Regions from separate parts of the Photobacterium sp. Alg240-V54 genome, predicted to be linked through region 2. Evidence: riboswitches for the same ligand, from Rfam matches in the RefSeq annotation. Region 2 holds a riboswitch; each other region holds the start of a gene.
What was found. A riboswitch is a leader RNA that binds a small molecule or an ion and turns the genes downstream of it on or off. The one in region 2 is predicted to bind lysine.
Positions count from the first base shown of each region.

Region 1 (3,272 bases), on a different contig from region 2:
CCATTGGGTTATTTTAATATCGCCAAATTCTATACCGACGCTTTCTTGGGTTGGCGTGACAGCCAAGCTAAGAAAAAACACATTAATGTAAAAGCCGTTACCGCAGCTAAAAATGCCAGAGCTAATGAGTCTGTTATACCTAAAACTAAAAATCCAATCGCAGAAATAAATGCAACAGATAATGCATAAGGCAGTTGTGTAGCGACGTGATCAATATGGTGACAACGTGCGCCTGTTGATGACAAAATTGTTGTATCAGAGATAGGCGAACAATGATCACCAAATACAGAACCTGCAAGCACACTAGCAAGCATTGGTAGCATTAAACTAATTTCAGTTGCGCCCGCAAGATCACCCGCTATTGGTAACATAATACCAAAGGTGCCCCATGAGGTTCCGGTAGAGAAAGCCATAATGCCAGATAATAAAAACAGGAGCATTGGCAATAATGCTGGATTAATATTACCTTGTACTAAGGTTGATAAATATTGACCTGTTTTCATATCGCCAATCACACTGCCGATACTCCATGCAAACAAGAGAATTAAAATCGCACCAAACATCGATTTAGCACCAATCCATAAGGTGTGACCTATATCAGAATAAGCAATACGTTGACGTAAGACAGGAATAATAGCAGCGACTAGACCAAATGCACCGCCTAAACACAGCGCCTCGCCAACATTGGTATTTTCAAAAGCGCCTAATAGTGCAAACGGCTTTCCTTCAGCAGCGAGTACTTGATAGCCGGTAAACACCATAAAAAAGAACGTCGCTATAATAAGGATAATAATAGGCCATACTAAGTCACCGACTCGTCCATGCTGACTTTCTTTAATATCAAGCTCTTCGGTTAAATCTTTAGCTTGCTCGTCAACATCTCCACCTGCGTCAGTGCCACATCCACGGCTAGCAGCAAGTTCATGCTTGCGCATCGGTCCAATATCCCATTGGAACCATGCCACCACAAATACCATAGCTAAAGCGAAGATCGCATAAAAGTTCATCGGAGCGAGGGTCATAAAAGCACTCAGTGGGGTATATTCTGTGACCCCATGAGTCACTAAAATACCGCCAATCAAAGTAATAATATATGCACCCCAACTTGATGCTGGCATTAGTACACACATAGGTGCGGCCGTTGAATCAAGAATATAAGCAAGCTTTGAACGTGATACCTGATATCGGTCAGTTACAGGACGCGCAATAGAACCCACTGCAAGACTATTAAAATAATCGTCAACAAAAATGAATACCCCTAAGAAGGCAGCTAATAATTTTGCTCCACGTTTAGTTTTAATTTTTGTTTGGGCCCATTCCGCAAAAGCACGAGTCCCGCCAGAAAGGGTCAATAATGCAGTGGTCATTCCTAGCAATATTAAAAATAGTACAATACTCATATTCCAAGTATTAATATCACCATCAGCAATGAACAGTCCTTTTACTGATGTTGCAAGGTAGCCACCTGTATTTGAAACAGAAAAATCGTTAAGAAATAGCGCTCCAAGTACTACTCCAGTACCCAAAGACAGTAATACTCTACGGGTTAAAATAGCTAAGCCAAGTGCAACTAATGGCGGAATAATGGATGTTAAAGAATGGGAATAATCTATCAAAGTTATGATCTCTACGACAACCAGTTTTGGTTAGAAGATCTACTGCTTGATATAGCCACATGGCATATTAATTTGAGTATAAGGAAAGAAGGTTAGCCTTCCCTGCCTCCACAGTAGCGCTCCATAGTTTTGTCTTTACTATGGCAGTGTTACACTTATTCAATGCAACCCCAGTAAGAATATTTGATGATGATTTCTTACTTCGGCATTACTCCCTTTCACTAATAGTCATCGGTATCACCCTCGTATTAATTACTGATAAACAATGCGCCTCTACCCTTATCGTTAAGGAACCAATCATTCTACGTAAATAGCGCAATTTTGCAACACTGTAAATTACAAATCTTAACAATAACCCAAACAAATAGACCACTTATAACTATAACCACCCAATAACAATGAAGTAGCATAACATTTTAAAGTTTATTATCATTTCTCATATAAAGTGATGTAACAATAACCAAAACTATTTTGCTTGTATTTATACTATTAACAAAGATGGATTTTATAAATATCGGCATATAACGAATATAAAAGCTTTTTAAATAAAGAAATGATTAAAATGTTTTACACAGAATGTATAAAAGTATTACTATTGCAAAAAATGTTTTAACGCTGCTATTATTATTTACAGTTAATTAAAAATAACAGGAAATATAAAATGTCTGATGCAATGAAAGCGCTTTTAAATCTACGAAGCTTACGCGCACTTTCTCGTGAATATACACTAGAACAACTTGAAGAAGCGTTAGATAAACTAACAACAGTTGTGACTGAACGTTCTGAAGCAGAAGCTGAAGAACAAGCAAAAGAAAATGAGCGTAATGAAAAACTAGCTCAATATCGTGAAATGCTTTTAGCTGATGGTATTGACCCTGAAGAATTACTCGCTAGCTTAGCTAAAGCACCAAAAACAAAACGTGCTAGCCGTCCAGCTAAATATAAATTCATTGATGAAAATGGCGATGAAAAAACATGGACAGGCCAAGGTCGTACACCTAGTGCCCTAAAGAAAGCATTAGATGATGGTCAAGCTCTTGAAGAGTTTGAAATCTAATATAAAAGAATAAAGAAAAAAGCCTAAATTATTTAGGCTTTTTTTATTTCTATTGTTACAAATAAGAAATCTATCTTAATTCAAATATCCTCAATAAGAATAAATCAACATTTCTAGTTGTTCATTAATATAACAAAAAAGCCAGACTCTTATGCCTGACTTTTTAGTTACCATCTGGATTTGTATATTAGGGCCAATAATAATTAATCTATTGAATACGATCAGCTAATGCACTTACTGCCAAAGCAAAATAATGTGAGCGATTCCATTTTAGTAATGTTCGGTAATTTTCATATATTAAATATGATTTACCTTCACCACCATCAGGTTGAATTAACCACGCCTGAATATCAGCATTTGGTAATGCGCCATGACTATTACTCATCACACCTAATTGCTGCCATTGTGCTAATGTTTTGCCTTTTTCAGTTTCAGTGCCTTCATAACTATCCGCTAAAGACGTAGATAACTTAACTGGACGTCCCCAAGTATATTCACTGTTCCAGCCAGATAATTTGAGGTAATTAGCAGCAGAAGCAAAAACATCAGCCTTAGTATTCCAAATATCTGCTTTACCATCACCGTTACCATCAACGGCA
Region 1 covers NZ_UNRL01000002.1:385,838-389,109, reverse strand. The annotation lists gene G6R09_RS07260 (Na+/H+ antiporter NhaC family protein) at 30-1,622, opposite strand; lysine riboswitch at 1,723-1,900, opposite strand; gene G6R09_RS07255 (H-NS family nucleoid-associated regulatory protein) at 2,278-2,673, shown strand; gene G6R09_RS07250 (lytic transglycosylase domain-containing protein) at 2,882-3,272, opposite strand, start outside.
Region 1: linked by a shared signal. The riboswitch ahead of G6R09_RS07260 (Na+/H+ antiporter NhaC family protein) and the one ahead of G6R09_RS12340 (Na+/H+ antiporter NhaC family protein) in region 2 are both predicted to bind lysine.

Region 2 (3,272 bases):
GCCGAAAAACTGTTCCAAGGTAATTTAATTGATGGTTGGATGGCACCTGATATTACCGCAACGGAGCTTTATCAAGATCGTTGGACAATTGATTCCCTTACCGATTTTCTGAAAACAGGTCATTCAGAAAAAGGCACCGCATTTGGTGGCATGGCTGAAGTTGTCAAAAACAGCACTCGCTATTTAACCCGTGATGATGTCAGTGCTATTGCTGAATATCTTATTACTGGCGATAAATATAATGTGCTTGATAAATCAGTTGGGCAACTCAACCCACCCGGTTTTGGTAATTTAATTCCAGCTCAAGTAAATGTTCAAAACCCAGATTTAAGTGATTTGGCAACCACGCCACCAACGGATATTCGTCAGCAAGAACAACGGCTTTATGGGTTGTACATTCAAACCTGTGGTGCTTGCCATGGCGCTGATGGTAAAGGTCGTGAAGGTATAGCGCCGACGTTACTCAATAATGGTATTATTATGCACAAAGACCCTTATGACACCATTGCCGTCACCATTCGAGGTCTTACACCGAACTATTTAGAGCAGGAAATTGATTTTATGCCTATGAGTAGTTTCAATACGGTATTAAATGATGCTGATTTGGCCCAGCTAATCACTTTTGTACGTCAAAAATTAGGCGGCAGAGACATTCCCGTTACAGAAAATCAAGTCACGACAATTCGTAAAGATCTTACTAAAGCGGGATTTGCAGGTAATATCCATAATATGACTCAACCTATGAGTAATGATCTAGAATAATGAGATAATATGCAACAATAACGAAATAAACTCTCGCTAACTGATTGAAACTAAAATCAGTTAGTTGAAATGCTGCATTTTACGCCTATTACACAATTAAGCGTTATTTTTTATTGCTTGTGGGAAATATCTAGGTATAGTCAAATCTTAATCCTTTGAGTAGAGGCGCGCTGCCTAAGAGTATTCGGTTGGAGGGAGATCCCCAATGAAAATCGAAGAAAGGAGTCAGCGCCGAAGTGATTGTTGAGTCATCAATAGTCGCTGGTTCTGTATTGAATAAGTGCAGAACTGCCATAGTTATGTTGTCTATGGAGCGCTACCCTAAGGGATAAGAAGTATTATTTCTCAAGAAATCTGTTTCTCTATCCTTTCGGTAGATCTCCACCTTATTATAGGTGTTTAAGAGATCCATGAATTTAATCCAATATTCTGATTCACTACTATCAGTGGTACCCGCACTACTGGCAGTTATTCTTGCAATTACTACCCGCCGCGTATTGTTATCCTTAGGCGCGGGCATTATTGCAGGATCAATCCTTCTAAATAATTACAACCCACTCGCAGCACTACAATATCTTTTACATCAAATTCTTGGCTTAGTTTGGGCTGATGGCGCTATCAACACCAGTAACGTTAACATGTTATTGTTTATGTTATTACTGGGAGGCTTGATTAGCTTAATGACCGCAACAGGTGCAACCAAAGCATTTGCTGAATGGGGTGTACGTCGTTGTAAAGATCGTCGCAGTGCCAATATCCTAACTGGTATGATGGTATTTGCTTTCTTTATTGATGACTTTTTCCACAGTCTGTCTGTTGGACCTATTTGCCGCCCAGTAACCGACCGTTTTCAAATTTCGCGTGCAAAACTGGCTTATTTGCTAGATTCAACCGCGGCACCTGTATGTGTTATCACGCCTATTTCATCATGGGGTGCATATATTATTGCTATCCTTGGTGGCATTTTAGTGACCAATGACATTACAGAAACGAGCCCTATTTCATTGTTTGTACAGATGATTCCAATGAATCTCTATGCTGTATTTACTTTATTGATGGTGCTGGTAGTGATCACGTTCCAACTTGATATTGGTCCAATGCGTAAACACGAACAACGTGCACGTGAGGGGCAACTTTGGGATCAAGCAAAAGGTCATCCAAAAGGATTAGAAATCACCACTGAAGGTGAAGGTAATGGCACCATGATCGATATGGTATTACCAATTCTAACCCTAACGGTTTCTAGTATTGTATTTATGATCATCAGTGGTGCTGATGTGTTAGCCACTAAAGGCCAACCATTTAGCTTAATTGGTTCAATCGAACATACTGATGTCGGTTCATCATTAGTGTACGCCGCGCTATGTAGTCTGGCAGTATCTATTGTATTAGCATTACGCTTAAAGCTACCACTAAAAACATGGTTAACGGCTGCACCTCAAGGTATTCAAGCGATGATGCCAGCTATTATCATTCTGTTATTTGCATGGACAATTGGTACTGTTGTAAGTGATATGGAAACAGGCCAATACTTAGCATCATTAACAAAGTATGGTCTGCCTGTTGCGCTACTACCTGCATTAGTGTTCTTACTATCATGTGGTATGTCTTTTGCCACCGGCACCAGCTGGGGTACATTTGGTATCATGTTGCCTCTCGCAGGTGATATGGCAATCGCGAGTGACGTTAACTTATTAATGCCTATGTTATCAGCGGTATTAGCAGGATCAGTATTTGGTGATCACAGCTCGCCTATCTCAAGCACCAGTATTTTGTCAGCAACGGGTGCAGGTAGTCACCATATGGATCACGTAATGACTCAGTTACCGTATGCATTAACCGTTGCCTTTGGTGCTTTCCTAGGTTACTTAGCAATGGGGATCACAGGCTCTACTGTGATTGGTATCGCTGTAAGTTCAGTATGGTTCGTTGGATGCTGCGTTTACCACGTTCGCCAAGATAAGAAACAACAATTAATCGCAGCTGTAAATTAAAAACAGCCGCTATTTAAGAATAATCCCCGTTCGTTTTTGTGCTTATTTGATTTATTCTATAGCACAAAACCGCGGGGATTTTTTTGATCAGGAGATAAGCAATGGAATATTTACACACAATGGTACGTGTCAGTGATTTAAATGCCTCACTGGACTTTTACTGCCAACAATTAGGGCTCATTGAAACGCACCGAAAAGAAAGTGAACGTGGACGTTTCACGCTGGTCTTTTTAGCCGCACCATCTCAAGCACAAGCGGCAGCCCAAACTCAATCACCACTGTTAGAATTAACCTATAATTGGGATACTGAAGCTTATAGCGGTGGGCGTAACTTTGGTCATCTTGCATTTCGCGTTGATGATATTTATCAATTATGCCAACAGCTACAAGATAACGGTGTAACGATTAATCGCCCACCACGTGATGGTCATATGGCATTTGTTCGTTCACCTGATGGTATTTCAATTGAATTACTGCAAAAAGGCGAGCCGCTATCCCCTGCTGAACCATGGATCT
Region 2 covers NZ_UNRL01000004.1:126,910-130,181, reverse strand. The annotation lists gene ccoP (cytochrome-c oxidase, cbb3-type subunit III) at 1-762, shown strand, start outside; lysine riboswitch at 915-1,089, shown strand; gene G6R09_RS12340 (Na+/H+ antiporter NhaC family protein) at 1,173-2,756, shown strand; gene G6R09_RS12335 (VOC family protein) at 2,858-3,272, shown strand, end outside.

Region 3 (3,272 bases), on a different contig from region 2:
AACAATTGCTGATGAAGCGTGTTCACCACAGATTTTGCATCGATTTCATTAACTAAGAAACACAGATTATGCGGGCTGGCACCATAACAAATGAGGCGTAAGTTATAAGCATCAAGCGCGCCAAAAATGTGTTTAGCTGAGCCTTTGCTGTCACTCATACGATTACCAATTAAGGCCACTAACGATAACCCTTGTTCAATCTCTACTCGACACAATTGGTTGAGTTGTTCAACGACAGCTATTGGTAATGTCGGTGCTCCGCCGCCTGTATCTGTTTGATCGAGCGTTAATGAAACGCTAACTTCGGAAGTGGTAATTAAATCGACCGAGATTTTATGCTCAGCCAAAATACGAAACACTTCAGCGAGAAAGCCGTAAGCATGAAACATATTAAGACTGGTTAACGTCACCATGGTTTGATTACCCCGCAGTGCTAATGCGCGAAAGAGCGGTGCTTGATCGACGGTTTTTCGAATCCATGTTCCCCCTTGCTGAGGGGCTTTTGATGAGCCGACAAAAACCGGGATCTGCTGTCTTACTGCAGGAACTAGTGTCGATGGGTGGAGAATTTTGGCGCCAAAGTTAGCCATTTCAGAGGCTTCACTAAAGCTGATTTCTTTAATCGGCTTGGCTGCAGCAGTAATGCGTGGATCGGTGGTATACATGCCTGGTACATCGGTCCAGATTTCTAGAGTGCTAGCATCAACGGCTTCTGCGATTAAGGCGGCGCTGTAATCACTGCCTCCTCGACCAAGAGTGGTGGTATTACCTTGGTCATCACTGCCTATAAAACCTTGTGAAACCACCACTTGAGTTGCTAACAGTGGTAACAGATGCTGTTGAGCTAATTGACGAATACATTCAGGCTGTGGAACCGCTTTGCCAAATTGAGCATCAGTACGCATTACATTGCGAATATCAAACCGAACCGCAGTAGCACCCAGTTCAATTAATATTTGATTAAATAAGTGGGTTGATAATAGCTCACCATGACTAACTAATTGATCGGTAAGTTGTGATGACGGTTTAATCGCCGCTTGTGCAGCAGCAGAAGCAACATCATCTAATAACGTATCAATGGCAGCGCTAACTGTCTGTGGCTGCTGTAACTGATTAATGATTTGCTGATGAATAGTAGCCAGTTGTTGCAAATGCTGTTGGCGTAAGACGCTATCACTGATGCCAGTGGCTAATTCAACCAGTAAATTAGTCACGCCAGAGCAAGCACTAATTAAGACAATTTTAGTGTTTGGATTGGCGATAACGATATTGGCGCTACGGCACATTGCGGCATAATCGGCGACACTGGTGCCACCAAACTTAGCCACAATGAGTGGATCTGTAGTTGGTGCTGGAGTAATGCTCATTACGGTGTTCTCCCTTGATCGTAAATGCTGCAAGATAGGTTCTTTACTTCGGAAGAATTCCCGACGTCCATTGTCGAGGAGGTAATAGGCAGTAACGCGGGTTGCGGCTACCCAGAAGCTCCCCATCATAGTCAACCTGACTTAGATGACAGCCTGAAAGATTCAACTTTCATAGCCGATACATTGCGCCCCAAACACCTTGTATCTCGGCGTTACTCCCCCTCTTAATAATGTATTAGGGTTGGGCCCTACACTATTAATACCTGGGTAACGCACCTCTTCTGTAGTGAATAAACACTGTTGTTATTGAATAGGAAATGCGTCGTAGTTGTCAATTGTTAAATGATGATTTCTCGATGGTTAACAAAAAGTATGCGTAGCTAACAGGATTTTGGGTTGTTACTTGCGGCTTTGGTATTGCTCTAATACTCTGTAATAACCACAATCGAGCCATCACCTTATTGATAATAATCATGATTTAATGGAGTTGAATCTATGTCTATCACCAGTTTTATGCCCCCACAACGAATTCTTATGGGGCCGGGACCTTCCGATATTTATCCGCAAGTTTTACAAGCATTGAGCCGACCGACAATTGGTCACCTCGATCCGTTATTTATTAAAATGATGGATGAGCTTAAGCAGTTATTACAATACGCCTTTCAAACTAACAATAGCTTTACCATTGCCGTCTCAGCCCCAGGTAGTGCGGGTATGGAAGCGTGTTTTGTTAATTTGGTTGAAGCTGGTGATAAGGTATTAGTTTGTCGCAATGGCGTGTTTGGCGATCGTATGCGGGAGAACGTTGAACGCTGTGGCGGTGTCGCGATCATGGTTGATAATGCTTGGGGTGAGCCGGTATCTCCTGCCTTAGTTGAGCAAGCATTACAGGCTGATCCTGAGATTAAAGTCGTTGCTTTTGTACATGCCGAAACCTCAACCGGTGCGTTGAGTGATGCCAAAACAATCGCAGAAATTGCTCGTAAACATCAGTGCTTAACCATTGTTGATGCGGTGACATCATTAGGTGGTGTACCTTTGCTGGTGGATGAGTGGCAACTTGATGCGGTTTATTCAGGCAGTCAAAAATGTTTATCATGTGTGCCGGGGCTATCGCCATTAACCTTTTCTGAAAAAGCGATCGCTAAAATACAACAGCGCAAAACAGCAGTGCAAAGTTGGTTTTTGGATCAAAGTTTAGTCTTGGGTTATTGGAGTGGTGAAGGTAAGCGTAGTTATCACCATACCGCGCCAGTGAACAGTTTATATGCACTACATGAAGCGCTAGTGCTGTTACACAATGAAGGTTTAGAGCAAGCGTGGCAGCGTCATCAACGAGCCCATATTGAGTTAAAGACGGGATTGCAAGCCTTAGGGATTCGATTTGTGGTTGAAGAGGCATATCGATTGCCACAGCTTAATGCGGTTTATATTCCTGAAGGGGTTGATGATGGCGCGGTTAGATCAACCTTATTGGAGCGTTATAATCTTGAAATCGGTGCCGGGTTAGGCACATTAGCCGGTAAGGCATGGCGGATTGGATTGATGGGCTACACCGCACGCAGCGAGAATGTCGCCTTGTGTCTTAAAGCACTTGAAAGCACTTTGAAATAACGCAGCAAATGAACCATCAATGGTAATTTGGGTTACCATTGATGGCCGCTAGATTATTTTTTTGATGGAACTGTGGCTGTGGCAGCGCTAGGCAGTGTGAGTCCTGGAAATAATTGTTGTGCCTCAGTCGTCACTTGCTCAGCTTGCGCTGTTTGGCCCTGATTATAATAGGCTAGCACGAGGTTCTGATATAAAGCCGGCCGTGGCCATGTTTGAGCTTTTTGGGTTGCCCATCGCACATAATCGGCAACCAGTTGGGGTTTATCTGTTGCGATCCCTAATTGTAATTGG
Region 3 covers NZ_UNRL01000006.1:163,556-166,827, reverse strand. The annotation lists gene lysC (lysine-sensitive aspartokinase 3) at 1-1,367, opposite strand, end outside; lysine riboswitch at 1,475-1,656, opposite strand; gene G6R09_RS15315 (alanine--glyoxylate aminotransferase family protein) at 1,863-2,981, shown strand; gene G6R09_RS15310 (PglL family O-oligosaccharyltransferase) at 3,035-3,272, opposite strand, start outside.
Region 3: linked by a shared signal. The riboswitch ahead of lysC (lysine-sensitive aspartokinase 3) and the one ahead of G6R09_RS12340 (Na+/H+ antiporter NhaC family protein) in region 2 are both predicted to bind lysine.